3 regions of the Arthrobacter paludis genome follow, and region 3 is predicted to be linked to each of the others. Evidence: predicted binding sites of a transcription regulator. Region 3 holds the regulator's gene; each other region holds the start of a gene.
What was found. Region 3 encodes HrcA, which represses chaperone genes, less so after heat shock. Its sites were predicted from a motif close to TTNGCACTCGNNNNNNNCGAGTGCNAA; they were not measured.

Region 1 (10,305 bases), on a different contig from region 3:
CGGTGCTGCACGCCCTGGAGCGGCTGGAGGGGGCCGGGGAACCGGCGGGGCCGCTGCCGCGGGCGGTCCGGCTGGCGGCCTGGCTGCACGACGCCGTGTACCAGGGGGTGCCGGGCCGGGACGAGGAGGAGTCGGCGGCGCTCGCGGAGACGCTCCTGCCGGCCGATGCCGTGCCGGGGGCCGAGCGCCGGGAGGCCGCGCGGCTGGTCCGGACCACGGCCGCCCACGACCCCGCAGCCGGCGACGACGCCGGGAGGCTCCTCTGCGACGCGGACCTCGAGGTCCTGGCCCGCCCGGGGCCGGCCTACCGGCGCTACGCGGAGGCCGTGCGCCGGGACTACGCGCACGTGCCGGACGCCGACTTCGCGGCCGGCCGCGCCCGGGTGCTCCGGGGGCTGCTGGAGCGCCCGCACCTGTACTCGACGCCGACGGCCCGCCGCTGGTGGGACGCGGCGGCGCGGTGGAACCTGGAGGCCGAGCTGCGCACGCTCGCCACATGACGGCGCCGGCCGCGGCCCCAGGACGGGGCCGCGGCCGGCGCGGTGTCGGTGCCTGTGCGGCGGACCGGCTAGAAGCCGCCCATGCCGCCCATCTCGTCGGCGCCCGGGGCCGCGGCGGCGGCCTTCTCGGGCTTGTCGGCGACGACGGCCTCGGTGGTGAGGAACAGGCCCGCGATGGACGCGGCGTTCTGCAGCGCGGAGCGGGTGACCTTCACCGGGTCGTTGACGCCGGCGGCCAGCAGGTCCTCGTACTCGCCGGTGGCGGCGTTGAGGCCGTGCGCGGCGGGCAGGCCCTTGACCTTGTCGGCGACGACGCCCGGCTCCAGGCCGGCGTTGAACGCGATCTGCTTCAGCGGGGCCTCAACGGCGACCTTGACGATGTTGGCACCGGTGGCCTCGTCGCCCTCGAGGGAGAGCTGCGCGAAGGCCTTCTCGCCGGCCTGGATGAGGGCCACGCCGCCACCGGCGACGATGCCCTCCTCGACGGCGGCCTTGGCGTTGCGCACGGCGTCCTCGATGCGGTGCTTGCGCTCCTTGAGCTCCACCTCGGTGGCCGCGCCCGCCTTGATGACGGCGACGCCGCCGGCGAGCTTGGCGAGGCGCTCCTGCAGCTTCTCGCGGTCGTAGTCGGAGTCGGAGTTCTCGATCTCGGCGCGGATCTGGTTGACCCGGCCGGCGATCTCGTCGGCGGACCCGGCACCCTCGATGATGGTGGTCTCGTCCTTGGTGACGACGACCTTGCGGGCGGTGCCCAGCAGGTCCAGGGTGGCGGTCTCCAGCTTGAGGCCGACCTCCTCGGCGATGACCTGGCCACCGGTGAGGATGGCGATGTCGGCCAGCATGGCCTTGCGGCGGTCGCCGAAGCCCGGGGCCTTGACGGCGACGGACTTGAAGATGCCGCGGATCTTGTTGAGGACCAGGGTGGCCAGGGCCTCCGCCTCGACGTCCTCGGCGATGATCAGCAGCGGCTTGCCGGACTGCATGACCTTCTCCAGGATCGCGACCATGTCCTTCACGGAGGAGATCTTGGAGTTGACGATGAGGATGTACGGGTCCTCGAGGACGGTCTCCTGGCGCTCGGCGTCGGAGACGAAGTAGGCGGAGATGTAGCCCTTGTCGAAGCGCATGCCCTCGGTCAGCTCGAGGTCCAGCCCGAAGGTGTTGGACTCCTCGACCGTGATGACGCCTTCCTTGCCGACCTTGTCCAGCGCCTCGGCGATCAGGCTGCCGATCTGGGGGTCGCCGGCGGAGATCGACGCGGTGGCGGCGATCTGCTCCTTGGTCTCGATCTCCTTGGCGGAGGCGATCAGCTCGGCGGTGACGGCCTCGACGGCCTTCTCGATGCCGCGCTTCAGGCTCAGCGGGTCGGCGCCGGCGGCGACGTTGCGCAGGCCCTCCTTGACCAGGGCCTGGGCCAGCACGGTGGCGGTGGTGGTGCCGTCGCCCGCGACGTCGTCGGTCTTCTTGGCGACCTCCTTGACGAGCTCGGCGCCGATCTTCTCGTAGGCGTCCTCGAGCTCGATCTCCTTGGCGATGGAGACGCCGTCGTTGGTGATCGTGGGCGCGCCCCACTTCTTCTCCAGAACGACGTTGCGGCCACGCGGGCCGAGGGTCACCTTCACGGCGTCGGCGAGGGTGTTCAGGCCCCGCTCGAGGCCGCGGCGGGCTTCCTCGTCAAATGCAATCATCTTGGCCATGGCGGCTGTGGTCCTTTCGGGACAGTCATGCGTACCGGTGGGCCGGAGGCAACGCCCGCGACGGACGGGGTCGGGGAAGGCGATTCGGTACGCCGGCCCCGGGGCCCCTCGCTGCGCCTGGCCCGGGTCACCGGGGAGCGCCTTAGCAGTCACGCTCCCCGAGTGCTAGGCCCAATCTTGGCACTCGACCCCGCCGAGTGCAAGCCGCCGCGGCGGGTTGCCGCCCCCGCGGCCGCGCGGCCCCCGGGAGGCGGGACGGGCGCTGCCCGGGCCCTCCGGGCGGGCGGGGCCTACGGGTAGTCGGTGCCGAGGACGGCGGCGACCTCGACCGGGATGTTGGAGGTCTGGTAGACGGTCCCGACGCCGAGCTGCGCGGCGACGTCCTCCGCGGTGGCGCGCGAGGCGTCGGAACGGTAGTAGACGGCGGAGAAGTCCTCGGTCCGCACCCAGTTGTCCGCTCCCACGGACGTGTAGCCCGCGCCCTGCAGCGTCGCCTGCCCCTGGCCGGCCAGTCCGTTGACCCCGGCCCCGTTGTAGACCCCGACCTGCAGCGATCGGTCCACGGTGGCCGGCTCCTCCGACTCGGTGGGCTCCGCGGACTCGGTCGGCTCGGCGGTCTCCGTAGGCTCCGCGGACTCGGTCGGTTCGGCGGATTCGGTGGGCTCCGCGGACTCCGTGGGTTCCGCGGACCCGGAACCCCCGCCCGGTTCCCCGGAGGACTGTCCCGCCGACGACGCGGCCGGGCTGGTGGCGGACGAGGCCGCGGTGGGCGTGTCGCTGCTTCCCGGAAGCAGGAAGAAGGACAGCACGCCGACCAGCAGGGCGAGGGCGCCGGCCCCGATCAGGACGCCGAGCCCCCGCCGCGTCGGCACGGTGCGCCCGGCCTCCCGGTGCACCCCCTGTCGGTCGGTGAACTCGGGGACCCGGTCGAACTCGTCGTTGGGGTACTTGCTCATCGCGCGTCAGTCCTCGGTGCTCGTGGGTCGAAGGGGTCGGTGGGCAGGTCGGTCGACGGCGGCGCGGCTCAGGCCTCGCCGGCCAGGCGCCGGGCGCTGCGGGCCCGGTGGCGCGTCGCCCGCTGGCGCCGCAGCCGCTTCACCAGCATCGGGTCGTGGGCCAGGGCCTCGTCGGTGTCGATGAGGGCGTTGAGCAACTGGTAGTAGTGGGCGGCGGAGAGGTCGAACAGGTCCCGGATCGCCTGTTCCTTGGCCCCAGCGTACTTCCACCACTGGCGCTCGAGGGCGAGCATGCGCTGTTCGCGCTCCCCGAGGGCGCTCCCGGCGTCGACGCTGAACTCCAGCCCGGCGGCTTCGGCTTCCACCCGCACCTTCCTCTCCGTTTCCGCGGCCCGCCGGTGCGCGGGCCACGGCTCCCATGTTAAGCGCCGAAGAACAGGCTTGTCATTTGGGCTCACCGGTGGAGGGGGCGGCACAATGGCCGCATGGACGTCCCGCAGCCGCAGCAGCCCCTGTTCGACGACGGCGCGGGCGCGGCGCCGGACGCCGGGGCCCCGCGCGGCGGCTCGGTGCCTGGCGCCAGGGCCCCGCGCGGGCCGGTGGCGCCGGACTGGGACCGGGCCATGGCGCCCGACTGGCGGGCGGCGCTGGAGCCGGCGGCCGGCCAACTGGCCGCGGTCGGCGAGCGCCTGCGGGAGCGGCACGCGGCAGGCGAGGTGATCCTGCCCGAGGCCCCGAACATCCTGCGCGCGTTCACGAGGCCCCTGGCGGACGTGCGGGTCCTCGTCGTCGGCCAGGACCCGTACCCGACGCCGGGGCACTCGATCGGGATGTGCTTCGCCGTCGAACGCCACGTCCGCCCCCTGCCGCGCAGCCTGGCGAACATCTACCGCGAGCTCGAGGACGACCTCGGCGTCCCCGCACCGCGCCACGGAGACCTCTCGGCCTGGGCCGACCAGGGGGTGCTGCTGCTCAACCGCGTGCTCACGGTGCGCGCCGGCGACTCGGGCTCGCACCGCTCCCTGGGCTGGCAGGCCGTGACGGACGCGGCCGTGTCCGCGCTGGTGGAGCGGGGAGGCCCGCTGGTGGCGGTCCTGTGGGGCCGGGACGCGCAGGCCATGGCGCCCCTGTTGGGCAGCGTGCCGGTCGTCGCCAGCGCGCACCCCTCCCCGCTGTCCGCCCGGCGGGGCTTCTTCGGGTCCCGGCCGTTCAGCCGCGTCAACCAGCTGCTCGCCGAGCAGGGCGCGCCGCCCGTGGACTGGTCGCTGCCCGGGTAGCGGCCCCGGCCTACCGGCGGCGGATCCGGCGCCGCTCGTGGCTGGCCCAGCCCTTGGTCAGCGGCCGGGCGATCGTGTCGCCCAGGACGATGCCCCCGGACATGGCCAGGATGACGGTCATGGCGTTGAACATCTGGATCAGGCCGACGCTGATCGTGCCGGCGTTGATCGTGATGTCGTACATGGCCCGGAAGATCGTCAGGCCGGGCAGCAGGTAGTAGGCGGCCGGGACGGCGACCACGAGCTGCGGGGCCCCGAGGCGCAGCGCGACCCAGCGTCCGGCGGCGCCGGCCACTACGGCCGCGACGGCCGGGGTGAGGCGGTCCCCCACCCCCGCGGCCTGCGCGAGGACGTACACGGCGTAGGAGAGCAGCCCGACGGCGGCGGTGGGCAGGGCCAGGCTGCGCGCGGTCTGCTCGTACACGGAGCCGTGGAGCAGCGCCACCCCCACGAAGACGGCGAGCAGCCACCCCGGATACGTGATGGCCCCGACCTGCGTGACGTCGAGGATGGGCAGCCCGAGGATCCCGGCCACGCCCAGCGCGGCCATGATCCCCCCGATGATGGCCCCGTACGTGATCAGGGCCGAGAAGAAGCGGCCCGCCGCGGTGACGGGGAAGCCGTTGATCGCGTCCTGGATCGCCGAGACGAACCGGGTCGAGGGCAGCAGCAGCATGATCCCGCCGGCCACGACGATCGACGGCTCGATCGGCACGGAGAGCGCCCACAGCAGCATGGCGATGCCGGTGACGTAGGCCGAGGCGAACATCGTGGAGAAGAAGTCGGGGACCCGCAGGCGCCCGAACGCGCGCATGACCTCCATGACGGAGTAGAAGGACGCGAACGCGATGACCGCACCGAGCCACGACCCCCCGGCGAACAGCACGAACGCGCCCGAGAACATGCCGCCGCCCGCCTGCGCCATCCACCGGGGGAAGGGCTTGGGCTGGCGCTGGATCTCCGCGAGCCGCTCCATGGCCTGGCCCCGCGTCAGCGTCCCGGCGACGATGTCCGAAACCAGCTGGTGCACCAGCGCCAGCCCCCCGAAGTTCCCGCTCCAGGAGCGCACGACGCGCAGGATGCTGATCGGGACCTGGTCCTCGGGGGCCCAGTTCAGGTGGATCGACTGGTTGGTGATGTCGACGTCGACGTGGCGCAGGCCCAGAGACGCGGTCACGGCGATGACGCTGGTCTCGACCTCCAGGGCGCCGGCGCCGAAGCGGAACATGGTCTCCGCCAGGTCCACCGTGAACTCGAGGGTGCGGCGCGCGGTGACGTCGTGCGTCTCGGCGATGACGCGGGGGTTCGCGTAGGGGCTGCCGATGAGCCGGTCCACGATCGAGAACGCCTGCGTGGGCGGCGACTCGGTCTGCCACAGGCGGGAGATGACGCGACGCGCGCCGGGCAGGTGGATCGATGGCCGCCGCCCGGCGGGCAGCCGGGTCGACGGCGGCGGCGGGCCGGGCGCCTTGGCCGGCGAGGGGGCCGAGGGCTCGGCGGGACGCGCCGGGACGCGGGGAATCGGGGCGGTGCGGGGGCCGGCCTCGCGCGCGGGCAGGGGCCGGGCCGGGGCCTCGACGATGGGCGTCTGCGCGGTCCGCGGGGCGTCCTCGGACGGGTAGGCGACCATGGACGCGCGGGCGATGGCCGGGTCGATGAGGCCGGTGGTGGGCGGCGGCTCGGGCGCGACGGTCGGCGCGAAGGGGATCTCGGCGCCCGGGTACGGCTCGCTCGGCGCGTGGGGCGCGGCGTCCGGCAGGTCGACGGCGTCCCAGTCCGGCTCCGTCTTGGAGCGGTCGTCCGGGGACCCCGGCAGCTCCACGCTGCCGGTGGGCAGGACGGCGGAGGTCCGCGGGCGCTCGGGCCCGTCCTCGGGCGCGGCCGGCTCCGGGGCCTCGAGCTCGTCGATGTTGATCCCGAGCGTCGGCGTCGCGCTGGGCGTGCCGGGGTGCAACGGCCCCTCGCCGTCGTCCTGCCCCGGCTCCTCCGCGCCGGACCCGGGGGTGTCGCCGGGGTGGGCGGCGGCGCGGTGCATCTCGCCCGTCGTGACGCGGCGGATGGGCCCCGCGTCGGGGTGCGGCTCGGACTCGGGGGTGCCGTGGTCGCGCGGCTCGGGAACGTCGCTGCCGGACACCGGACCTCCTGTTCTCGCTGCTGGGGTCCCGTCCACTGTACCGCCGCGCGGGGGCCTGTCGGGGTGCGTCCGGAGGGGCGTTCCACGGGGCGGCGGAATGCGTTCCGGGGCCGCGGGCGCGGGGGTGTCCGCGCGGTGTTGCGGAGGCCACGCCCGCGGTCCACCAAACGGTTGATCCGGGCCCGGCCGGCCGTCCGTAGCGTCGGTGGCGAGCCCGGGACGGCCCCGGGCCCTCCCGTGCGAAGGACCCCCATGAACCCCTCCCCCGGCGCCCGCCGCCGCCCGCCCCGGCGGTGGCTGCGCGTGCTCGTCCCCGCCCTGCTCGTCGTGGCCTGGCTCGCCGTCCTGGCCGTCGGCGGCCGGTCGTTCTCGGCCGCGTCCGAGGTCTCCACCAACGATCCGGCGGCCCACCTGCCCGCGGCCGCGGAGGCCACCGCCGTCGACCGGATCCAGCGCTCGCTGCGCGGCGACGCCCCGGCCCCGGCCGTGGTGGTCTTCGACTCCGCGGATCCGCTCTCCCCGTCCGACCTGGCGGGGATCCGGTCGGCCCTGGCGTCGGTCGGCGCGCTGCCCGTCGTCGCCGGCCCGCCCCCGGCGGCGCGCCCCAGCGACGACGGGAAGGCGGCCGTCGCCGTCGTCGCCCTGCGCGGTGAGGACGACGGCGGCGCCGGCGTCCGCGAGTCCGTCGAATCCATCAGGGCGGCCCTGGCCGGGCACCCCGTGCCGGGGGTGGCCACGCACGTCGCCGGCCCGGCCGGGCTCGTGGCGGACATCGGCGGCGCGTTCGCCGGGCTGGACGGGCTGCTGCTGCTCGTGGCCCTCGCCGTCGTGCTCGCCGTGCTCGTGGCGGTGTACCGCTCGCCGCTGCTGCCGCTGGCGGCGCTGGCCACGGCGCTGGCCGCCCTGACCGGGGCGATGGCCGCGACGGTGGCGCTGGCCCGGGCCGGCGTGTTCGGGCTCAGCGGGCAGACCCAGGGCGTGCTCATGATCCTCGTGGTCGGCGCGGCGACGGACTACGCGCTCCTCTACATCGCCCGCTACCGCGAGGAGCTGGCGCGCCACCCCGGCCGGTGGGACGCCACCGTGGCCGCCGTCCGCGCGACGGCCGGGCCCGTGCTCGCCTCGGGAGGCACGGTCGCCGCCGGGCTGCTGTGCCTGCTGCTCTCCGGGCTCGAGTCCAACCGCGCCATGGGGCCCGTCGCCGCGCTGGGCATCGCCTGCGCCGTGGCCGCCGCCCTGACCCTGCTGCCGGCCCTCCTCCTCGCGGCGGGCCGCGCCGCCTACTGGCCGCGGCGGATTCCGGCGGCCTCCCCGGCCGGGGCGCGGGAGTTCCCCGGCGGCAGGGGCACCGTCCCGGCATCGTCCGTCGCGGCCGCGGCACAGGCGGGGCGCGCGGCGGCGCAGCCCGACGGCGGCGTCTCGGCCCGGGTCGGACGCGTGGTCGCGGCGCGCCCGCGCCGCGTGTGGGTGGCGACGACGCTGGTCCTCGGCCTCGGTGCCCTGGGCCTGCTCCAGCTGCAGGCCACGGGCGTTTCGCAGGCCGACTTCGTCGTCGGCCCCACCGACTCGAAGGCCGGAGAGGCGGCGCTGGCGGAGCACTTCCCCGCCGGCGCGGCGTCCCCGACCGTCGTCGCGGCCCCGGCCACGCACCAGGACGCGGTCGCCGCCGCGCTGGGGGCGGACCCGGGCGTGGCCGCCGTCGGTCCGGCCACGGCGGCCGGCGGCGTCGGCGCCGCCGAGACCGGCGGCGGGCCGGCCGTCCTGTTCCAGGCGACGCTGCGCGACGCACCCGAGTCCGCGGCCGCCGAGGCCACGGTGGAGCGCCTGCGCGCCGACTTCGACGCGCCGCGCTTCGGCGGCTCGGTGCTGGTCGGCGGGGACACCGCCGTCGCGCTGGACACGCGGGACGCCGCGGTGCGGGACCGCGCCGTCGTCATGCCCCTGGTCCTGGCGGTGATCCTGGCCATCCTGGCCCTGCTGCTGCGCTCGCTGGTGGCGCCGCTGCTGCTGGTCGCCACGACCGTGCTGTCCTTCGGCACGGCCCTGGGCGTCTCGGCGCTCGTGTTCAACCACGTCCTGGGCTTCCCCGGGGCGGACGCGTCGGTCCCCCTGTTCGCGTTCGTGTTCCTCGTGGCCCTGGGCGTGGACTACAACATCTTCCTCATGGCGCGGGCCCGCGAGGAGACGGGCGCGCACGGGACGCGGGCCGGGGTGCTGCGGGCGCTGGCCGCGACCGGCGGGGTCATCACGTCGGCCGGCGTGGTCCTGGCGGCCACGTTCGCCGCGCTCGGCGTGCTGCCGGTGCTGTTCCTGGTCCAGCTCGGGTTCATCGTGGCGTTCGGCGTGCTCCTGGACGCCCTGGTGGTCCGCTCGCTGTTGGTGCCCGCGCTCGCGTACGACCTGGGGCCGCGCTGGTGGTGGCCCGCCCGGACGCCCGCGCCCGGCCACGCCGGCGGCGGGACGGGCGCACGGCGGGAGCCGGACCCCGGGGCCGGGCCGGCGTCGGGACCGGAGCCGCCGTCGGGACCGGAGCCGGGGCGGCAGCCGGGACCGGGGTCGGAGCCGCGCCCGGGCGGGCCGCGGGAATACACCGGGAGCCCCACCCGTTGATGCATGCGATTGCATGAAACGACGGCTGGAGGGTTGATGGAGCAGCAACTGGAGATCGGTGTCGAGACGTTCGGCGACGTCACGGAGGGCCCGGACGGGTCGCTCCTGCACCACGCGCAGGTGTTGCGCGACGTGGTCGAGGAGGGCGTGGCCGCCGAGCAGGCGGGGCTGGACTTCTTCGGCGTGGGCGAGCACCACCGGGCCGACTACGCGGTCTCAGCGCCCGAGACGGTCCTGGCGGCCGTCGCGGCCCGGACGGAGCGCATCCGCCTGGGCTCGGCCGTGACCGTGCTCAGCTCGGACGACCCGGTGCGCGTGTTCCAGCGCTTCGCGACGGTGGACGCGATCTCGAACGGCCGCGCGGAGGCGATCCTCGGGCGCGGCTCCTTCATCGAGTCGTTCCCGCTCTTCGGCTACGACCTCAACGACTACGAGTCGCTGTTCGAGCAGAAGCTGGAGCTGTTCGCGGAGCTGCTCAAGGAGCGGCCCGTGCACTGGCGCGGCGGCCTACGACCGGCCATCAACGGGCTGCGCGTGTATCCGGAGACGGAGGGCGGGCTGGACGCCTGGGTCGGCGTCGGCGGCAGCCCGGGGTCCGTCGTCCGCGCCGCCCGCCACGGGCTGCCCCTGTTCCTGGCGATCATCGGCGGGGACCCGCTGCAGTTCAGGCCGCTCGTCGACCTGTACCACCGCTCCCTCGCCGAGGCCGGGCAGCCGGCCCGGCGCGTGGGCGCGCACGTGCACGGCTTCGTGGCGGACACGGACGAGGAGGCCCTCGACATCCTGTGGCCGCACTACGAGCGGACCATGAACCGGCTCGGTCGGGAGCGCGGCTGGCCGGCGGCGTCGCGGATCCGGTTCGAGGCCTCGGCCGGGCCGGCCGGAAACCTGTTCGCGGGCAGCCCGGAGACCGTCGCGCGGAAGTACGTGCGCGCCGCCCAAGGCCTCGGTCTGTCCCGCTTGGACATCAAGTACAGCGCCGGCACGCTCCCCCACGGGCCGATGCTGCGCAGCATCGAGCTGCTCGGGACCAAGGTCAAGCCGCTCGTGCTGGACATGCTCGCCGGCTCCTGAGTCCGGCCGCGGACCCGGACACGCGAAAGGCCCCCGCCGAGGCGGGGGCCTTTTCGT
Region 2 (10,305 bases), on a different contig from region 3:
CGGAGTTCGGCTACGGCTCCCAGGCCGAGATCCAGGGCAGGATCGACGCGATCGAGGAGGACCTCATCGCGGCGGCAGACCGCTGCGCGAAGGCGATCAACAACGTCGACGTCACCGACCCGGACTTCGTCCAGGCGATCACCTCCAAGGAGTCCGGCATCGCCTCCGGGGTCCTCGCTGCCGGGCTGTCGCTGAGCCAGTTCGAGGACGTCACCGTCACCCGGACCACCACGACCACCATGGCGTTCGCGGAGTGGAAGCGCACCACGATCTGGGTGCCGAGCCGGGTCATCACGACGCCGGAGGGCCGGTTCATCTCCATGGTGGCCCTGGTCCAGGAGGAGGTGCGGGTCACGCGGCTCACGGCCACGCACACGCAGAGCTGGCTGGAGCGCCAGTGGCTGAACACCAGGCCCGAGGTCAACGAGTACTTCTACCGCAACTCCGCGAAGTACCGGGCCTGGGTGGACGCCAACCCGGACCGCTGGATCCCGCCGAGCCAGAACAGGCCGGCCTGGTGGCGCGCGGACCAGCACCTGAAGAACACATGGGACGACATCCTCGACTCCAAGGGCTGGACGCGCTTCGCCAAGGGCGCCGGCCCCGTGCTGACGCTCGTCACGGCCGGCCTGACGTACAAGGCGGAGTACGACAAGGCCTACGCCGACCTCGTCAAGGAGCACCCGGACTGGACCGAGGACCGGATCCACAACCGGGCCGTGTACGAGTCGGGCGTCAAGGGCACGACGAAGGTCGGCCTCGACATCGCGGCCGGCCTGACCGGCGCGGCCATCGGCACGGCGATCGGCGGGCCGGTCGGCACCGTCGTCGGCTTCGGCATCGGCATCGGCGTGTCCTGGGTCCTGGACGCCACGGGCGGGAAGGACGCGATCGCCGACGGCGCCCTGTGGCTCGCCGACGGGGCCGCGGACCTGGCCGGGGAGGCCGGCGAGGCCCTGGAGGACCTGGGCGGGGCCGTCTCCGACGGCTGGGACGCCCTGTTCGGCTAGACTCCACGCGATTCGCGCACCCCAACGAAAGGACGCCCGTGTCCCCTCTGCTCGCGGCCCTCATCGCCCTCGCGATCGGCCTGGCGCTGGTCGTGTCCGGCATCCAGGCCTACCGGGGCCGGTACGTCTCGTGGCTCGCCCTGCAGCGGTTCTTCCCGGGCTGGCCGGGGCTCGCCGGGCTGTACCTGGGCCTCGCGTTCACCACCCTCGGCCTGGCCATGGTGGGGCGCGCCGCGGCGGGGGAGGAGGCGGGCGCCCTGGCGGGGCTCGCCGCGCTGGTCGCGTTCCCGTGCCTGGTCGTGGGCCTCATTGGCATGTTCTGGCTGCCCTCGTTCCTGCTGCCCCAGTGGGTCAAGGACACGCGCGGGGAGATCCGCCGCGGCGAGGACCCGCTGAGCCAGGCCATGAAGCCGGGCGGGCACCTGCATGGGCGCCTCGGCGTCCCGCGCCACCTCTGGCCGGAGAACCAGCCCGGCGGCCGGCCCGGCCCGGACGGCGACGCCGCCGGCGGGGCGCGCCGCCCGGGGGAGCGGCCGTGAGCCCGCGCCTGCCCGGCGCGCCGCTTCCCGGCGGCCGCGGCCCGTGCCTGCCCGAGGGGTGGACGACGGCGGAGGCCGGCCCGGTCCGCCTGCCCGTGCCCGGCGACTGGGAGCGCGTCCCCGCCGCGGGCGCCCTGCTGGCCGTTGCGCACCCCCAGATGCCGCACGGCCAGTTCCGCCCCAACCTCGTGGTCCGCGAGTCCGCCCACGCCGGGTCCCTGCCCGCCGTCGCCACGTTCGCCCTCGCCTCCTCCCGCGAAACGCTGTCGGACTGCCACCTGATCGCGCACGACGAGACCGTCCTCGACGGCGTCGAGGCCCGCCGCCAGCGGCTCGCGTACGCCGGCGGGGGGTTCAGCCTCGTCGTCGACCGCTACCTGGCCGTCCGCGACGGGCGCGCCCTCGAGATCACGGGCACGGCCCCGGTCGAGATGTCCTACGACCTGCTCGAGGCCTTCTCCGCCATGGCGGGCGGGGTGCAGTGGGCGCCGCCGTCGTCCCCCGCCGAGGCGCCCGTGCCCTCCGGCGCCCGCGAGCCCCGCCACGACCCCTGGCTCACGGAGCTCGCCGGGCACCCCGTCGAGGACCTCTCCCGCCTGCCGGCCGCCCAGCCCCACCGCGGCGAGGGCCCGTTCGTCTCGCCCGCCACGGCCGACTTCCTGCGCGACCAGGCGCACCGCTCCCGGCTCGGCCGCTTCGACCTGACCGGCCACGGGACCGCGGTCGCCGAGCTCACCGCCGCCGGCCTGCTCTTCGACGACGGCCGCTTCGCCCCGGCGCTGGAGGTCATGCTCAAGGCCTGGCGCTCGCCCGACTTCACGCTCCGCGTCGGCGCGCGGCACGCCGGCCGCGACTCGACCCTGTCCGTGCACGCGGGCGACGGGCGGGCGGTCGTGCTCGCGGGGCCCTCGGCGCCCGAGCTCGTCCACGGCAACGCCCCGCACGGCCCCGTCCCGCCCGGGATGCTCCGCCTCGACCTCGCCCCGCTGCCCGGCGTCCCGGCGCTCGTCGCCTCGTGGGCGGGGCTCGGGCCGGCGTGGTCGGTCGCCGGGTCCGCGCGGCTGGGGCCGGGCCGGCTCGCCGCCGGCCTCGACGGCGACCGGGAGGCGCCCGGGGACTCCGGCCCCGCGGTGCGCCGGCTGTTCGCGCAGCCGTGGTTCGGGTGGAGCCTGTCGATCGACGGCACGCCCTTCCGGCGCAGCTGGCTCAACGCGGGCGCGGCGGGCCACTACGCGGTGGGCGCGGAGGACGACGGCGGCGCCACCCTCGAGCCCGTGGCCTCCGCGCAGGTCTGGGACGTGCTCGTGCAGGAGATCGGCGCCGCGACCCTCGGGCGCCCGGCCGCGGGGTAGGGCCCTCCGCCGGGGGCCGGCCGCGGCCGGGGCGCCGCCGTCGTCCCTTCGTGCCGCCACGCTTTGGCACTCTGCTTGACCGAGTGCCAACCACCTCATAAAGTCTGTCTTGGCACTCGGCCCCGCCGGGTGCTAAAGCCCGAGGCACTTGCCAGCCGGCACCCGCGACGACGGTTGGCACGGCACCCGACGGCCCCGAAACCATAGGTACTGACGCAAAGGAGAGCACCGCATGTCGGTCTCCATCAAGCCCCTCGAGGATCGCATCGTTGTCCAGCAGCTCGAGGCCGAGCAGACCACGGCCTCCGGCCTGGTCATCCCCGACACCGCCAAGGAGAAGCCCCAGGAGGGCAAGGTCGTGGCGGTGGGCCCGGGCCGCGTCGACGACAACGGCAACCGCGTTCCGGTCGACGTGAACGAGGGCGACGTGGTCATCTACTCCAAGTACGGTGGCACCGAGGTCAAGGTCGGCAGCGACGAGTACCTGGTGCTGTCCGCCCGCGACGTGCTGGCCGTCGTCGTCAAGTAGTTTCCCGTGCGTGGAGCCCCGGCCGCCTGAGCCGGGGCTCCGCCACTTGTGGCAAGGAGCATCATGGCTAAGCAGCTGATTTTCAACGACGACGCCCGCAAGGCGCTCGAGGCGGGCATCAACAAGCTCGCCGACACCGTCAAGGTCACCCTCGGCCCCCGCGGCCGCAACGTGGTCCTGGACAAGAAGTGGGGCGCCCCCACGATCACCAACGACGGCGTGACGATCGCCCGCGAGGTCGAGCTCGACGACCCGTACGAGAACCTGGGCGCCCAGCTCGCCAAGGAGGTCGCCACCAAGACCAACGACGTCGCCGGCGACGGCACCACCACCGCCACCGTGCTGGCCCAGGCCCTGGTCAAGGAGGGCCTGCGCAACGTGGCTGCCGGCGCCGCCCCGGGCGAGATCAAGCGCGGCATCGAGATCGCCACCGAGGCCATCGCGGCCCGCCTGCTGGAGAACGCTCGCCCGGTCGAGGGCGAGGACGTCGCCAACGTGGCCACCATCTCCGCGCAGAACGAGGAGGTCGGGCAGCTCCTGGCCGAGGCGTTCTCCAAGGTGGGCCAGGACGGCGTCATCACCATCGAGGAGTCGAACACGACCTCCACCGAGATGGTCGTGACCGAGGGCATGCAGTTCGACAAGGGCTACCTGTCCCCGCACTTCGTCACCGACGCGGAGCGCCAGGAGGCCGTCCTCGAGGACGCGCAGATCCTGATCAACCAGGGCAAGATCTCCTCCGTGCAGGACTTCCTGCCGCTGCTGGAGAAGGCGCTGCAGGCCGGCAAGCCGCTGTTCATCATCGCCGAGGACGTCGACGGCGAGGCCCTGTCCACGCTGGTCGTCAACAAGCTGCGCGGCACGCTGAACGTCGTGGCCGTCAAGGCCCCGGGCTTCGGCGACCGCCGCAAGGCGATGCTGCAGGACCTGGCGATCCTCACCGGCGCGACCGTCGTGTCCCAGGACCTGGGCCTGAAGCTGGACCAGGTCGGCACCGAGGTGCTGGGCTCCGCCCGCCGCATCACGGTCACGAAGGACAACACCACGATCGTCGACGGCGCGGGCGCCCAGTCCGACGTCGACGACCGGATCTCGCAGCTCAAGGCCGAGGTGGAGCGCACCGACTCCGACTGGGACCGCGAGAAGCTGCAGGAGCGCCTGGCGAAGCTGGCCGGCGGCGTGGGCGTCATCCGCGTCGGCGCCGCGACCGAGGTGGAGCTCAAGGAGCGCAAGCACCGCATCGAGGACGCCGTCTCCGCGACGCGCGCCGCGATGGAGGAGGGCATCGTCGCCGGCGGCGGCGCCGCCCTGGTCGACGCGCTCGCCGCGCTGGACACCGACGCGGAGGTGGCGAAGCTCGAGGGCGACGCCGCGGCCGCCGTCGGCATCGTCCGCCGCGCCCTGGTGCAGCCGCTGCGCTGGATCGCGCAGAACGCCGGCTGGGACGGCTACGTCGTCGCGGCCCGCGTGGCCGAGTCCCCGGCCAACCACGGGTTCAACGCCAAGACCGGCGTGTACGAGGACCTGCTGGCCGCCGGCATCATCGACCCGGTCAAGGTCACGCGCTCGGCGCTGCGCAACGCGGCCTCGATCGCGTCCCTGGTGCTGACCACCGAGACCCTGGTCGCCGAGAAGCCGGCCGAGGACGAGGAGGCCGGCCACAGCCACTAGGCTGCGGACCGACCGACCGCAGCCCCCGGGCTGCACCGACCGGCGGCGCCGGGCCCCTTCGCGGGGTCCGGCGCCGCCGGCGTTTAACGCCCCGGGCGCAGGCGGGGTGGGGAAGTGCGGCCCTGCGGGCGGGGTGGGGGAGTGCGGCCCAGGGGACGGGGCGGGGCCGCTGGTAGGATGGAGGGCTTGGGTGGGCCGATCCCGCCGCCGGGGGACAGGAAAGGACCAGCGACAGGAAGGCCAGCATGCGATTCGGCCGCGCCGACACCGCACACGACGGGCGCCACGGGCCCGCCGCCGGAGGCCCCGTCGCCGACCCCGGGCAATCCGCCGGCCCCGCGCGCTCCGCGGATTCCGCCGCCCCCGCAAAACCCGCGTACCGCCCCGAGGTCCAGGGGCTGCGCGCGTTCGCCGTCCTCATGGTTGTCGTCTACCACGTGTGGCTGGGCCGGGTCTCCGGCGGCGTGGACGTGTTCCTGATGGTCTCCGCGTTCCTGCTCACTGTCTCCTTCCTGTACAAGGTGGAGTCGGGGCGGCCGCTGCGGATCGGGCACTACTGGCTCAACCGGGCCAAGGGGCTGCTGCCGGCCGCCGTGACCGCGCTGCTGGGCGTGCTCGCCCTGACCTACCTGCTGCTGCCGCCCACCCGCTGGGCGACCGTCATGGACCAGACCTGGTCCAGCCTCTTCTACTTCCAGAACTGGACGCTGGCCGGCGAGGCCGTCGACTACTACGCGGCCGACCACTCCACGGCCAGCCCGCTCCAGCACTTCTGGTCGCTGTCCATGCAGGGCCAGGTGTTCCTGCTGTGGCCGCTGGTCATCGCCGCCGCGGCCCTGGCCTGGCGGGCCCTGCGCCGGCGCCGCCCGTCCCTGCGGTTCCGGCCCGTCCTCGCCGCCGCCTTCGGAATGGTGTTCGCCGCGTCTCTGGCCTACTCGGTCCACGAGACGGCGACGAACCAGGCCTGGGCGTACTTCGACACCGGCGCGCGGCTCTGGGAGTTCGCGCTCGGCTCGCTGCTGGCGATCGCCGCCCCCGCCGCGGCCCGGATCCCGCGCGCCGCCCGCCTGGTCCTCGGCTGGGCCGGGCTGGCCGCGATGCTCCTGTGCGGGGTCCTGCTGCAGGTCGAGCGCGCGTTTCCGGGCTGGATCGCGCTGTGGCCGACCCTGGCCGCCGGCGCGATCATCGTCGCCGGCAGGACCGGCGGCCGCTTCGGCGTGGACCGGCTGCTTGCCGCCAAGCCGGTGACCCGGCTCGGCGACATGTCCTACGCGCTGTACCTGTGGCACTGGCCGCTGCTCGTCGTGTGGCTGACCGCCAACGACACCGCCGAGCCCGGGCTGCTCGGCGGCCTGGCCGTCGTTGGGCTGTCCCTGGTCCTGGCCTGGGCGACGCAGCGCGCGGTCGAGACGCCGCTGCGGACGTGGCACTGGCCGGCCGGCGGGCGCCGCCGCCTCTCCGTCGTCGTCGCAGTGCTGGTCGCCGTCGTCGCCATGCCCCTGTCCGGCTGGCAGGCCGGCGTCGCCGCCTACGAGACCCGCGCCCAGGCCCAGACGAGCGCCGACAACCCCGGCGCCCGCGCGCTCGAGCCCGGCTTCGAGTACACGGGCGCCCCGGACGCGGCCGTGCTGCCGCTGCCGAGCCAGGTCGACGACCAGTGGTCCAATTTCGGGGGCGACTGCGCCGGCGAGTGGGCCGCCGAGAACCCGGTGATCGAGCACTGCCAGGAGGCCGGCGACCCCGGGGCCAAGAAGACCGTCCTGGTCGTCGGGGACTCGCACGCCCAGCACTGGACCGGCGCCCTCGCGGCGGCGGCCGAGCGCAACGGGTGGCACTGGGTCCTGGTGACGAAGCCGTCCTGCCGCTTCGGCGGGCCGTCGGAGACCCGGACCGCCGACTGCAACGAGTTCAACGCCGCCGCCACCGACTACGTGCTCGAGCACCAGCCCGACGCCGTGGTCGCCCTCGGCACGCTGACCGCGTTCCACGGCCAGCCCCCGGCCGGCGTCCCGGCCGACGAGGAGCAGGTGGTCCCCGCGTTCGAGCAGGGGATCCGCCCGTTCCTGGACGCGGGCATCCAGGTGGTCGCCATGCGCGACACGCCCCGGTTCACGTTCCAGGTCCCGGAGTGCGTCTCGCGGTGGGGCGCGGACTCGGACCGCTGCTCGCGGCCGACGGGTGACCTGATGGCGGCCGTGTCCCCGCTGGGTGAGCTCGACCCGCAGAGCCGGCCCCACCTGTCCACCCTGGACATGACCGACCAGCTGTGCACCGGCGGGCGCTGCCGGCCCGCGATCGGGAACATCCTCATCTACTTCGACGGCTCCCACATCACCCGCATGTACGCCCAGACGACGTCCGCGGTGTTCGAGGAGCGGCTCAAGAAGGCGCTGGACTGGTAGCCGCCGGGCCGCTGTGACGAAGTCCGGAAGTGGCCTGCCGCACAGGGGCATGGGACGGACTTGCGGGAGGTCCTACGATAGATCCAACCCCCTCCCGCAGCGCGAAAGGTCCCCCGTGACTGAGTTCAACCCGTTCGCCCTTGAAGGCCTCACCTACGACGACGTCCTGCTGCTGCCCGGCCCGACCGACGTGATCCCTTCCGACGCGGACACCTCCACGCGGCTGACCAAGCGGATCCGGATCAACATCCCGCTGCTCTCCGCCGCGATGGACACGGTCACGGAGGCGCCCATGGCCATCGCGCTGGCCCGCCAGGGCGGCATCGGCATCATCCACCGCAACCTCTCCATCGACGACCAGGCCCGCCAGGTGGACCAGGTCAAGCGCAGCGAGTCCGGCATGATCACCGACCCGGTCACGATCGCCCCGGACGCCACCCTGCAGGAGCTGGACAGCCTCTGCGCCCACTACCGGGTCTCCGGCCTGCCCGTGGTCGACGCCGACAAGAAGCTGCTGGGCATCATCACCAACCGCGACATCCGGTTCGTGCCCCTCGAGGAGTTCCTGACCACCAAGGTCTACGAGAAGATGACCCCGATGCCGCTGGTCACGGCGAAGGTGGGCGTCTCCCGCGACCAGGTCGTCGAGCTGCTGGGCCAGCACCGCATCGAGAAGCTGCCGCTCGTGGACGACGACGGCGTCCTGCGCGGCCTGATCACCGTCAAGGACTTCGACAAGGCGGAGCAGTACCCGGAGGCCTCCAAGGACGGGGAGGGCCGCCTGCGCGTCGGCGCCGCCGTCGGGTTCTTCGGCGAGGGGTACGACCGCGCGATGGCGCTGGTCGACGCCGGCGTCGACGTCCTCGTCGTCGACACGGCGAACGGCCACTCCCAGGGCGTGCTGGACATGATCGCGCGCCTGAAGAAGGACCCGGCCGCGAAGGACGTCGACGTGATCGGCGGCCAGGCCGCGACGCGCGAGGGCGCGCAGGCGCTCATCGACGCCGGCGCGGATGCGATCAAGGTCGGCGTCGGCCCGGGCTCCATCTGCACCACCCGCATCGTCGCCGGCGTCGGCGTCCCGCAGGTCACCGCGATCTACGAGTCCGCGAAGGCCGCGATCCCCGCCGGCGTCCCGCTGATCGCCGACGGCGGCCTGCAGCACTCCGGCGACATCGGCAAGGCCCTGGTCGCCGGCGCCGACTCCGTGATGCTCGGGTCCCTGCTGGCCGGCACCGCCGAGTCCCCGGGCGACCTGGTGTTCATGAACGGCAAGCAGTTCAAGGCCTACCGCGGCATGGGCTCGCTGGGCGCCATGCAGACCCGCGGCAAGAACACCTCCTACTCGAAGGACCGCTACTTCCAGGCGGACGTGCCCACCGACGAGAAGCTGATCCCCGAGGGCATCGAGGGCCAGGTGCCCTACCGCGGCCCGCTCTCGGCCGTCGCGCACCAGCTGGTCGGCGGCCTGCGCCAGACCATGTTCTACGTGGGCGGGCGCGACGTCGCCGAGCTCAAGGCCAAGGGCAAGTTCGTGCGCATCACCGCGGCCGGGCTCAAGGAGTCCCACCCGCACGACATCATGATGACCGTCGAGGCGCCGAACTACCGCTCCCGGTAGCCCGCCCCGCGCAGCCCCCGTCCGCGCCGCGGCCGGGGGCTGCCGCGCACCCGAAGGAGACGCAGTGCCCCAGCCCAAACAGGTCCAGAAGCTCGCCCGCGAGCGGATGGCCCGCACCGGCGAGACGTACACGCAGGCCCGCAAGGCCATCCTCGCCGGGGCGGGGGAGGGGACGACTGCGGCGCCCGCCGGCCGGGCTCCCTCCGGGAAGGGGAGCGGCGGCGCCGGCGGCCGGGCGGGCTCCGGCCGGACGGGCCGCGCGCCCGGCCGTCCCGTCCCGGATCCAGGGCCCGTGGACCCGCACGAACCGGGGCCGGACGGGGGCGGGGCTCCGCCGTCGTCCGCGGTCCCGGCCGAGCCGGAAGACCTGCCCGAGTACCCCGCCACGGGCCACACGGTGCAGCACGACGCGGACCTGTGGCACCGCGTGCTCACGCAGGCCGGCGTCGTGCACCCGGTCTCCGGGGAGCCGATGTCGCAGGAGCTGCTGGCCGGCCTGGCCGGCGGCATCGGGTTCATGGTCTTCACGTTCCAGTACGCCGAGACGACGACGGCGACGGTCGTGACCCGAGCGCACCCCGAGCCGTTCACCGACAACCTGCTGGCCCGCTGTGGCGCCGGCGTGCGCGTGCAGACCACCGGCAGCGCCGACCGCGCCGCCCGGCACCTCGACGAGGGGCTCGACGCTGGCCGGGCCGTCGTGGTCCGGGCCGGGCTGGCGAACCTGCCGTGGGTGAAGGCGTCCGGGCCCGAGGCCGAGGAGGCCCTCGACGTGGCCGTGCTCGGCGAGGACGAGTCCGGCAAGCTCATCGTCGACGACGGCGCCGCGCAGCTGCACCTCATGCGCGTCGGCCAGCTCGCCGCCGCGCGGGCCGCCCGCAAGCGCGAGAAGCACTGGCAGGCGTGGGTGCCCTCCAGCACGGGACCGACCGCGGAGGAACTCGCCGCGAACGCCGTGGCCGCCGCCCGCGAGACCGCCGGACGGATGCTCGGAACCCTGCCGCTCGAGAGGATCCCGGCGCACTTCGCGAAGAACTTCGGGGTCGCCGGGCTCCGCACCTGGTCCGAGCGGTTGGCCGACCCCGGCACGAAGGGGTGGGCCGCGCTGTTCGCCGACCCGGAGCGGCTCGCCGGCGGGCTCGGCATGCTGGCCGGGTTCCTGCGTCAGGACCGCTTCGGCG
Region 3 (9,450 bases):
ATTCCGGGTCGATCATGTCGTGCAGCGCGTCGTAGAGGGGCCGCAGGTAGGGGTCGATCTTGTCCGTGAGCGTTCCGGGCAGGAACCCCAGCTTCTCCCCCGCCTCGACGGCGGGCCGGGTCAGGATAATGCGGCTGACCTCCTTGGCCTGCAGCGCCTGCACCGCCTTCGCCATGGCCAGGAACGTCTTGCCGGTGCCGGCGGGGCCGATGCCGAAGACGATCGTGTTGTCGTCGATCGCATCGACGTACGACTTCTGGTTCACCGTCTTGGGCCGGATGCTCTTGCCGCGGCCGGAAAGGATGTTCAGCCCGAAGACCTCGCCGGCCGCCCCCGGGGCCGCGTTGCCGGCCTCGACCATCCGCACGATCTGCTCGACGGTCTGTGGGCCGACGCGGGTACCGCGCCGGGCGATGCCGCGGGCCTCGGCAACCACCCGCAACGCCTTGGAGGCCTCCGTCGCGTCGCCCGAGACGGTCAGTTCGTTCCCGCGCACGTGCATGCGCGCCCCCGGGTACACGCCCTCGATGATGCGCAGGACCTCGTCCTGGGCCCCCAACGCGGCGACCATCTCGTCCGTGGTGTCGAACCTGACCACGGTCGCTCCTCCAGGGCCGGTCGTGCTGGCTTCTTCGCTCATGCGTGCGTGTGCTGCCTCCCACAGCCGCGCCGACGGTGGTGGGGTCCCGGAGCACCGGGGCCGTCCGCGCGAGACCATCCTACGCGAGCCGCCGTCCCCCGCCCCGACGCGGCGGAGCCCGTTTAGCCCAACCGTTTAAGTATCAGTCGTACAACAGTCCGGTTCCGGCGCCCCGTCACGGCCGTCCCACCGCTGCGCGCTGTGCCAAGCTGGGAAGGCGGCCAGCCCCCCCGGCCGCCGTCCCCCCTCCCCCCAGGGACCCGCGAAGGAAGACCGGAAGTGCCCCAGAGACGACACCGCCCACGCGCCGCGGCGCGTGCTGCCGCGCTGGCGTCGCTCGGCCTGCTGGGTGTCCTGGCCGGATGCAGCGGCGGCGCCGCCGGCCCGGCGGCGTCGATGCCGGACCCGACGTCGGCGTCCACGTCGTCGCGCGCCGTGGCCCCCGCGCCGTCGCCGGCACCCCTAGAAACGGTCAGCAGCCACCGGCTCTCCCCCGTGTACTGGCTCGGCGAACGGGACCAGACCGTCTACCTCTACCGCGAGTTCCAGCAGGCCGAGGACCAGGGCGATCCCATCACCACGAGCATCAAGTACCTGCTCGAGAACCAGCCGACCGACCCCGACTACTTCAGCCTCTGGCGGCCCGCCACGCGGATCGGCACGTCCATCGGCAGCGACAACACCATCACCGTGGACCTGTCGGCGGACGCCTTCGGCCGGACCATGGACGAGGGGCTTGCCCGCCGCTCCGTCCAGCAGCTGGTCCACACGGCCACCGCGGCCGCGGCGAATGCCGGCCTGCTGGCCGGCACCAGTCCCGCCAGCGTCGTCATCCTGGTCGACGGGCGCCCGGGGTACACGGCGTTCGGCCACGTGCCGCTGGTGGGGCCGATCGAGCGTTCGCCGCGCCTGCGCGCGCCGGTGTGGATCATCGACCCGCAGGAGGGGGCCAGCCTGCAGGCGGGGTCCGTGCGTGTCCACGGCGTCACGTCCGGGTACGCGGGCGGAACCCAGTGGGAGGTCCGCCGCGTGGGCGACGACGGCCAGACGGGCGAGGCCGTGGCGGGCGGGCGCCTCGCCACGGGGGCGGGCGACCTGCCCGAGAACGGGTTCGAGGTCGGCGTGCCGCTCGAGCCGGGGCGGTACGAGGTCGCCGTGTGGGGACAGGGCGGCACCGGCGCGGCGCGCCTGGGCGTCGACGACAAGCGCTTCGAGGTCCAGTAGCCCCGCGGTCGGTGGCCCGCGGGGCCCCCGCGCGGATGCGCCGCCGGGCGCGGGACGGCCGGCGGCTTCCGGTCAGCCCAGCGCGCCGGCCAGGTGCCGCACGAGTACCAGGGCCGCCGGCCCGGCCGTCGAGGCGCGCAGCACGTTCGTGCCCATCGAGGCGACGGCGGCGCCGGCCGCGCGCAGCAGCTCGACCTCGCCCGGGGCGATGCCGCCCTCCGGGCCGACCACGAGCACCACGGCCCGACCGCTCGTGCCGGCCGCGCCTTCCAGCCAGTCCCCGACGACGGAGGCCAGCGGCGCGTCGGCCTCCTCGTGGAGGACGACGACGAGGCGACCGGCCTCCGTCTCCTCGCGGGTCCGCACGGCGAGCTGCGCCGTCGTCGCCGCCGCCTCCACGTCGGGAAGGCGCGCGCGCCGGGACTGCTTGACCGCCGCGCGGACCGCCGCGGCCCACTTCGCTAGCGCCTTGGGTGCCTTCTGCGCGTTCCAGCGGACCACGCAGCGCTCCGCCTGCCACGGGACGACGGCGTCGACCCCGAGCTCGACGGCCGCCTCGACGGCCTGCAGGTCGCGGTCGCCCTTGGCGAGGGCCTGCACGAGCACGGTCCGCACCGGCGGCTCGGGCTCGTCGACCACGCGCACCACGCGGACGCCCAGCGCCCCCGCGTCCGCGGTCTCCGCCACGCACACGGCGCGGCGCCCGCGGCCGTCGACGAGGTCGACGTGCTCCCCCGGCCTGACCCGCTTGACCGTCACGGCATGGTGGCCCTCCGGGCCGTCGAGCACGAGCGCCCCGCCGGCTGCGGCGGCGTCGAGGAGCCCGCCGTCCGCCAGGAAGGCCTGGTTGCTCATCAGCCCCGGAGCCGGTCGCGCAGTCGGGAGAACACGCCGCCGCGTTCGGCGAGGCGGCCCTCGGCGACCTCCTCGCCGCGCAGGGTGGCCAGCCGCTCGATCAGTTCGCGCTGTTCGGAGTCGAGGTGGGTCGGGGTCTCGACCTGCAGGTGCACGACCAGGTCGCCGCGTCCCGAGCCGCGCAGCCGGGGCACGCCCAGCCCGTCGAGCCGGACCGTGTCCCCGGATTGCGTGCCGGGCTCGACGGTCACGGTCTGCGGGCCGTCGAAGGAGTCCAGCGAGATGTCGCTGCCCAGGATGGCCGCGGTCATGGGCACGGCGAGCGTCGCGTGGAGGTCGTGGCCCTCGCGCTCGAAGACGGGGTGCCGCTTGACCTCGATCTCGATGTAGAGGTCCCCCGCGGGACCGCCGCCCGGCCCGGCCTCGCCCTGGCCGGCGAGGTGGATGCGCGTGCCGGTGGCGACGCCCGCGGGCACCCGCAGCTGCTTGCTCACCCGCTCGCGCACCCGCCCCTGGCCCATGCACTCGTTGCAGGGGTTCGGCAGGGTCGTGCCGAATCCGCGGCACGCGCTGCACGTCTCGACCGTCATCATCGTGCCGAGGAAGGACCGCACCGGGCGCTGGACCTGGCCGCGTCCGTGGCAGATGGTGCACGTCTCGGGCGAGGTGCCCGGCTGGCAGCAGGACCCGTCACACGTCGGGCACGTGACGGCGGTGTCCATCTCCAGGGGGTACACGACGCCCTGGACGGCGTCCTTCAGGTCGATCTTCGCCGTGATCAGCGCGTCCCGGCCCGGCTGGGTCCGCGAGGCGGGGCCGCCGGCCTGGCCGGCCCCGAAGAACTGCTCGAAGATGTCGCTGAACCCGAAGCCCGCGCCCGCGCCCTGGCCGTAGCCGGCCGCCTGCCCGTTCTCGTTGCCGGTGGTGTCGTAGTTGCGGCGCTTCTCCGGGTCGGAGAGCACCTCGTACGCGCGCGTGACCAGCTTGAACCGCTCGGCCGCGTCCTCCCCAGGATTCACGTCCGGGTGCAGCTTGCGGGCCAGCTTGCGGTAGGCCTTCTTGATCTCCTCGGTGCTCGCGTCCTGCGACACGTCGAGGACCTCGTAGTGGTTGCTCACGGTCCGGGTGGGTCCTTTCGTGGATCGGTCGTTGGGCCGGCGCCTAGCCGGCGAGGATGCGCGACAGGTAGCGCGCGACGGCGCGGACGGCGGCCATGCTGGCCGGATAGTCCATGCGGGTGGGCCCGAGCACGCCCATCTTGGCGGTGGCGCTGGGGCCGTAGCCGGTCGCCACGACGGACGTCTCCGCGAGCCCGCCCGTGTTCTCGCTGCCGATCCGCACGGCGATGCCGCGGCCGTCCAGCTCCATCTCGGAGAGCAGCCGCAGCAGGACGACCTGCTCCTCGAGCGCCTCCAGCACCGGGGTGATGCTCTGGGCGAAGTCGTTCGTGGAGCGGGCCAGATTCGCCGTGCCGGCCATGACGATGCGGCTCTCCGCACCGTGGGCCGCCAGGACACGCAGCGACTCCGCCACCGCCGCACCGGCGGCCGCGAGCTCCGGGCCCAGGCCGGCCAGCGCCGCGTCGGCGGCCCCGGCCAGGGCGGTGACGCGGCGGCCGGAGGCCGCGGCCAGGAACGCGGACTTCAGCGCCGCCAGCCCGTCGTCCGTGGTCTCCGGCGGCACCTGGGCGATGCGCTGTTCGACCTTGCCCGTGGTGCTGATGAGCACGACGAGCGCCTGGCCCGTGGCCAGCAGCACGAGTTCGATGTGGCGCACGGAGTCGTCCCGCAGGTCGGGCACCTGCAGGACCGCGACTTGGTGCGTGATCTGCGCCAGCAGGCGCACCGTGCGGGCCATGACGTCGTCGAGGTCGTCCGCCCCTTCGATGAGGGCCCGGATCGCGCGGCGCTCGGCCTGCGAGAGCGGGCGGACCTCGTCGATGCGGTCGACGAAGCGGCGGTAGCCCAGCTCGGTCGGGACGCGCCCCGCCGACGTGTGCGGCGCGACGATCAGCCCGTCCTCCTCCAGGGCCGCCATGTCGTTGCGGATCGTGGCGGCGGACACGCCGAGCGAGTGTCGCTCGACGAGTGCCTTGGAGCCGACGGGCTCGCGCGAGTGGACGTAGTCCTCCACGATGGCGCGCAGCACCTCGAGGCGGCGTGGCTCGGACATGGGCCAACTCCTCCCGGGCGTCTCGGCGTCGTCCTGTCTACGCTCCCGCGTGCTTAGCACTCGGAATCGCTAAGTGCTAAGTCTAATACCTTGGGCTGTTGTTAGCATGGTCGGCGCGCGGCGGCCGATCGGGCCGCCGCACGAGCGGGAAGGCGGCGGTCGCACGTGGACATCCACCAGTGGGGGGCGCAAGACCTCTCGGCACCGGTCCGGCGCAGGCTGCGCCAGGTGCCCGTGGCCGTCGGCATGGTGCTCGAGGACGCCGAGTCCGGCTGGGTCGGCGAGGTCCTGCGCACGGAACGGGCCGGCGGGGTGCGCACGATCGTCCTGGAGGACCGCCGCGGCCGGACCAGGTCCTTCCCGGCGGGATTCGGGTTCCTGCTCGAGGGCGAGCCGATCGAACTCACCGCCCCCGCGGGGCCGGCGAAGGCCACCGGCCCCCGGCGCACGGCGTCCGGCTCCATCGCCGTGGAGAACGCGCCCGCCCGCACCGCGCGGGCCAGCCGGATCTGGGTCGAGGGGAAGCACGACGCCGAGCTGGTCGAGAAGGTGTGGGGCCACGACCTGCGCGTCGAGGGCATCGTCGTCGAGCCCCTGCACGGGGTCGACGACCTGGCGGGCGCGGTGCGCGACTTCTCGCCGGGCCCCGGCCGGCGCCTCGGGATCCTGGTGGACCACCTCGTGGCCGGCTCCAAGGAGCGGCGCCTCGCCGATGCCGCCATGGCGGTCCCCGGCGCCCGCGGGAACGTCCTGATCGTGGGCCACCCCTATGTCGACGTGTGGCAAGCGATCCGGCCGGCCGTCCTCGGCATCCCGGCCTGGCCGGTGGTGCCCCGCGGCACGGATTGGAAGACGGGCATCCTGCGCGGCCTCGGCTGGCCACACTCGACGCCGGCCGACGTCGCGCTGGGCTGGAAGCGCCTGCTGGGCAGCGTGCGGACGTACGCCGACCTGGAACCGAGCCTGCTCGGCCGCGTCGAGGAGGTCATCGACTTCCTCACCGCCGAGTCCTAGCGCGGGCAGCCCGCCCGGACCGCTAGACTGGGCGCGGATCACATGACCAGCGAAAGGGACACAGCACACGTGGACTACGGGTTCAACAAGGATGCGCGGAGCGGTTCGGGAGACGCCGGCCGGTTCGAGGGCTCCTCGCCGTCCCCACTGCCGCTGACCCCGTCGGAGGACCGGCAGTGGGCGACCATCTCCCACTTCGGGGCGATCCTCGGTTGCATTCCCTCCGCCATCATCCACGTCGTGTACCGGGACCGGGGGCCGTTCACGGCCCAGGAGTCCAAGGAGGCCCTGAACTTCACGCTCCCGCCGACGATCCTGGCCGTCCTGGCCAACCTGCTGTCGCTGATCCCGTTCATCGGCGGCTTCTTCGCCGTCGTTGCCGTGGCCCTGTGGGTCTACATGACCGTCAGCGGCGTCGTCGCCGGCATCGAGGTCAACCGGGGCCGGCCGTACCGCTACCCGGTCAACCTGCGCCTGGTCAACTAGCCCCGGGCCCCGCCGGGCCGGCTAGAAGTCAAGCAGCCGCCGGACCACCAGGTCCGCCAGCAGCCGTCCCCGCAGGGTCGGCACGACCCGCCCGCGGACGGCGGCCACGCCGTCGACCAGCCCCTCCGCGACCAGGCCCGCCACCGCCTTCCGCCCGGCCGGGCGGAGATCGTCGACCGGGAGCCCGTCCGCGGTCCGGGTGGCCAGCATGACCCGCTCGAGGTGGAGCGCGTCGGCGTCGGGCGTCTCCCGTCCCGCGGCCGGCGACACTCCGGCGTCCACGCGCTGCTGGTAGGCGGCCGGGTGCTTCACGTTCCACCAGCGCAGGCCCCCCACGTGGGAGTGGGCGCCCGGGCCGGCCCCCCACCAGTCCCCGCCGCGCCAGTAGGCCACGTTGTGGCGGCAGCGGGTCGCCTCCGCGGTGCTCCAGTTGCTGACCTCGTACCAGCCGTAGCCGGCCGCGGCGAGCAGCTCGTCCGCCAGCAGGTACTTGTCCGCGTGGTCGTCGTCGTCCGGGGCCGGGACCTCCCCGCGCCGGACCTGCGCCGCCAGGCGCGTTCCCTCCTCCACGATCAGCGCGTACGCGGACACGTGGTCGGGGGCGTGGCCGAGCGCGGACTCGAGGCTGGTGCGCCAGTCCGCCAGGGACTCCCCCGGCGTGCCGAAGATCAGGTCCAGGCTCACGTCCAGGCCGGCGGCCCGCGCCCAGCGGACCGCGTCGCCGACGCGCTCGGGGCGGTGCGTGCGGTCAAGCGTGCGCAGCACGTGCGGCACGGCCGACTGCATGCCGAACGAGACCCTGGTGAACCCGGCCGCGGCCAGCTCCTCCAGGCCTTGCGGGGTCACGGAGTCGGGGTTGGCCTCCGTGGTCACCTCGGCCCCCGGGGCCAGGCCCCAGAGGTCCCGGATCCGCCCGAGCAGCAGCGCGAGGTCGCCCACGGGCAGCAGGGTGGGCGTGCCCCCGCCGAAGAACACGGTCTCCACGGGGCGGGCCGGGACGCCGGAGGCGGCCAGCGCGGCGGCGCCGAACGCCAGCTCCCCGGCCGCGGCCGCCGCGTACGTCTCCTGGCTCGCGCCGGATCCCAGCTCGCGGGCGGTGTACGTGTTGAAGTCGCAGTAGCCGCACCGGACGGCGCAGAACGGCACGTGGACGTACACGCCGAACGGCCGCCGGTCCGCGCCGGCGGCGCACGCCTCGGGCAGGAGGCCGTCCGCGGGGGCCGGGTCGCCCAGGGGCAGGGCAGAGGGCATGCGCTACTTCTTCTTGGCCTTGGAGTCGTCGGAGGACAGGGCCGCCACGAAGGCCTCCTGCGGGACTTCCACGCGGCCGACCATCTTCATGCGCTTCTTGCCCTCCTTCTGCTTCTCGAGGAGCTTGCGCTTGCGCGAGATGTCGCCGCCGTAGCACTTGGCCAGGACGTCCTTGCGGATCGCGCGGATGTTCTCGCGGGCGATGATGCGCGAGCCGATGGCGGCCTGGATGGGGACCTCGAACTGCTGGCGCGGGATGAGCTCGCGCAGCTTCGTGGCCATCATCGTCCCGTACGCGTACGCCTTGTCCTTGTGCGTGATCGCGCTGAATGCGTCGACCTGCTCGCCCTGCAGGAGGATGTCCACCTTGACGAGGTCCGCGACCTGCTCGCCCTCGGCCTTCCAGTCCAGCGACGCGTAGCCGCGGGTCTTGGATTTGAGCTGGTCGAAGAAGTCGAACACGATCTCCGCCAGCGGCAGCGCGTAGCGCATCTCGACGCGGTCCTCGGAGAGGTAGTCCATGCCCTTGAGATTGCCGCGGCGGCCCTGGCAGAGCTCCATGATGGCGCCGACGAACTCGCTGGGCGCCAGGATCGTGGCGGCGACCATCGGCTCGTGGACCTCGAGGATCTTTCCCTCGGGGAACTCGCTGGGGTTCGTGACCGTCACGTGGCGCTTGTCGTCGGTGACGACGTCGTAGACCACGTTCGGCGCCGTGGAGATCAGGTCCAGGTTGAATTCGCGCTCGAGGCGCTCGCGGATGATCTCCAGGTGGAGCAGCCCCAGGAAGCCCACGCGGAAGCCGAAGCCCAGCGCGACGGACGTCTCCGGCTCGTAGACGAGCGCGGCGTCGTTGAGCTGGAGCTTGTCCAGGGCGTCGCGCAGGACCGGATAGTCGGAGCCGTCGATGGGGTAGAGCCCCGAGAAGACCATGGGCTTGGGCTCCTCGTAGCCGCCCAGCGACTCGGCGGCCGGCTTGGCGTCGTTCGTCACGGTGTCGCCGACCTTGGACAGGCGCACGTCCTTCACGCCGGTGATCAGGTACCCCACCTCGCCGACCCCCAGGCCGCGCGTGGGCTCGGGCTCCGGCGAGCTGACGCCGATCTCCAGCAGTTCGTGGTGGGCGCGCGTGGACATCATGCGGATCCGCTCGCGCGGGTTGAGCTTGCCGTCCACGACGCGGACGTAGGTGACCACGCCCCGGTACGTGTCGTACACGGAGTCGAAGATCATGGCCCGCGCGGGCGCCTCCGGGTCGCCCACGGGGGCCGGCAGCTCGGCGACGATCTTGTCCAGGAGCGCCTCGACGCCTTCGCCGGTCTTGCCGGAGACCTTCAGGACGTCCTCGGGTTCCCCGCCGATCAGCCCGGCCAGCTCGGCCGCGTACTTCTCGGGCTGGGCCGCCGGGAGGTCGATCTTGTTCAGGACGGGGATGATCGTCAGGTCGTTCTCCATGGCCAGATACAGGTTGGCCAGGGTCTGGGCCTCGATGCCCTGCGCGGCGTCCACGAGCAGGATGGCTCCCTCGCAGGCCGCCAGCGAGCGGGACACCTCGTAGGTGAAGTCCACGTGGCCCGGGGTGTCGATCATGTTCAGGGCGTAGGCGGTCCCGTCGAGCTCCCAGGGCATGCGCACGGCCTGGCTCTTGATGGTGATGCCGCGCTCGCGCTCGATGTCCATGCGGTCCAGGTACTGGGCCTTCATGGCGCGCTGCTCCACCACTCCGGTCAGCTGCAGCATGCGGTCGGCCAGCGTGGACTTGCCGTGGTCGATGTGCGCGATGATGCAGAAGTTCCGGATGAGCGCGG

Region 1: the regulator HrcA is predicted to act here: its motif matches at 2,340-2,366, upstream of groL (chaperonin GroEL).
Region 2: the regulator HrcA is predicted to act here: its motif matches at 2,965-2,991, upstream of groES (co-chaperone GroES).

The regions. Positions count from the first base shown of each region.
Region 1 is NZ_JBXAEW010000021.1:15,050-25,354, reverse strand. It holds gene AC1Q5D_RS15795 (DUF4031 domain-containing protein) at 1-500, shown strand, start outside; gene groL (chaperonin GroEL) at 569-2,197, opposite strand; gene AC1Q5D_RS15785 (LytR C-terminal domain-containing protein) at 2,488-3,153, opposite strand; gene AC1Q5D_RS15780 (DUF3263 domain-containing protein) at 3,222-3,524, opposite strand; gene AC1Q5D_RS15775 (uracil-DNA glycosylase) at 3,777-4,430, shown strand; gene AC1Q5D_RS15770 (threonine/serine exporter family protein) at 4,441-6,564, opposite strand; gene AC1Q5D_RS15765 (MMPL family transporter) at 6,817-9,174, shown strand; gene AC1Q5D_RS15760 (LLM class flavin-dependent oxidoreductase) at 9,211-10,248, shown strand.
Region 2 is NZ_JBXAEW010000009.1:134,006-144,310, forward strand. It holds gene AC1Q5D_RS09470 (hypothetical protein) at 1-1,010, shown strand, start outside; gene AC1Q5D_RS09475 (hypothetical protein) at 1,049-1,549, shown strand; gene AC1Q5D_RS09480 (hypothetical protein) at 1,546-2,901, shown strand; gene groES (co-chaperone GroES) at 3,134-3,430, shown strand; gene groL (chaperonin GroEL) at 3,494-5,101, shown strand; gene AC1Q5D_RS09495 (acyltransferase family protein) at 5,347-7,503, shown strand; gene guaB (IMP dehydrogenase) at 7,619-9,124, shown strand; gene AC1Q5D_RS09505 (BtrH N-terminal domain-containing protein) at 9,189-10,305, shown strand, end outside.
Region 3 is NZ_JBXAEW010000010.1:7,215-16,664, reverse strand. It holds gene AC1Q5D_RS09715 (PhoH family protein) at 1-640, opposite strand, end outside; gene AC1Q5D_RS09710 (GerMN domain-containing protein) at 920-1,864, shown strand; gene AC1Q5D_RS09705 (16S rRNA (uracil(1498)-N(3))-methyltransferase) at 1,937-2,719, opposite strand; gene dnaJ (molecular chaperone DnaJ) at 2,719-3,837, opposite strand; gene hrcA (heat-inducible transcriptional repressor HrcA) at 3,881-4,891, opposite strand; gene AC1Q5D_RS09690 (DUF3097 domain-containing protein) at 5,057-5,905, shown strand; gene AC1Q5D_RS09685 (DUF4870 domain-containing protein) at 5,948-6,391, shown strand; gene hemW (radical SAM family heme chaperone HemW) at 6,413-7,642, opposite strand; gene lepA (translation elongation factor 4) at 7,646-9,450, opposite strand, start outside.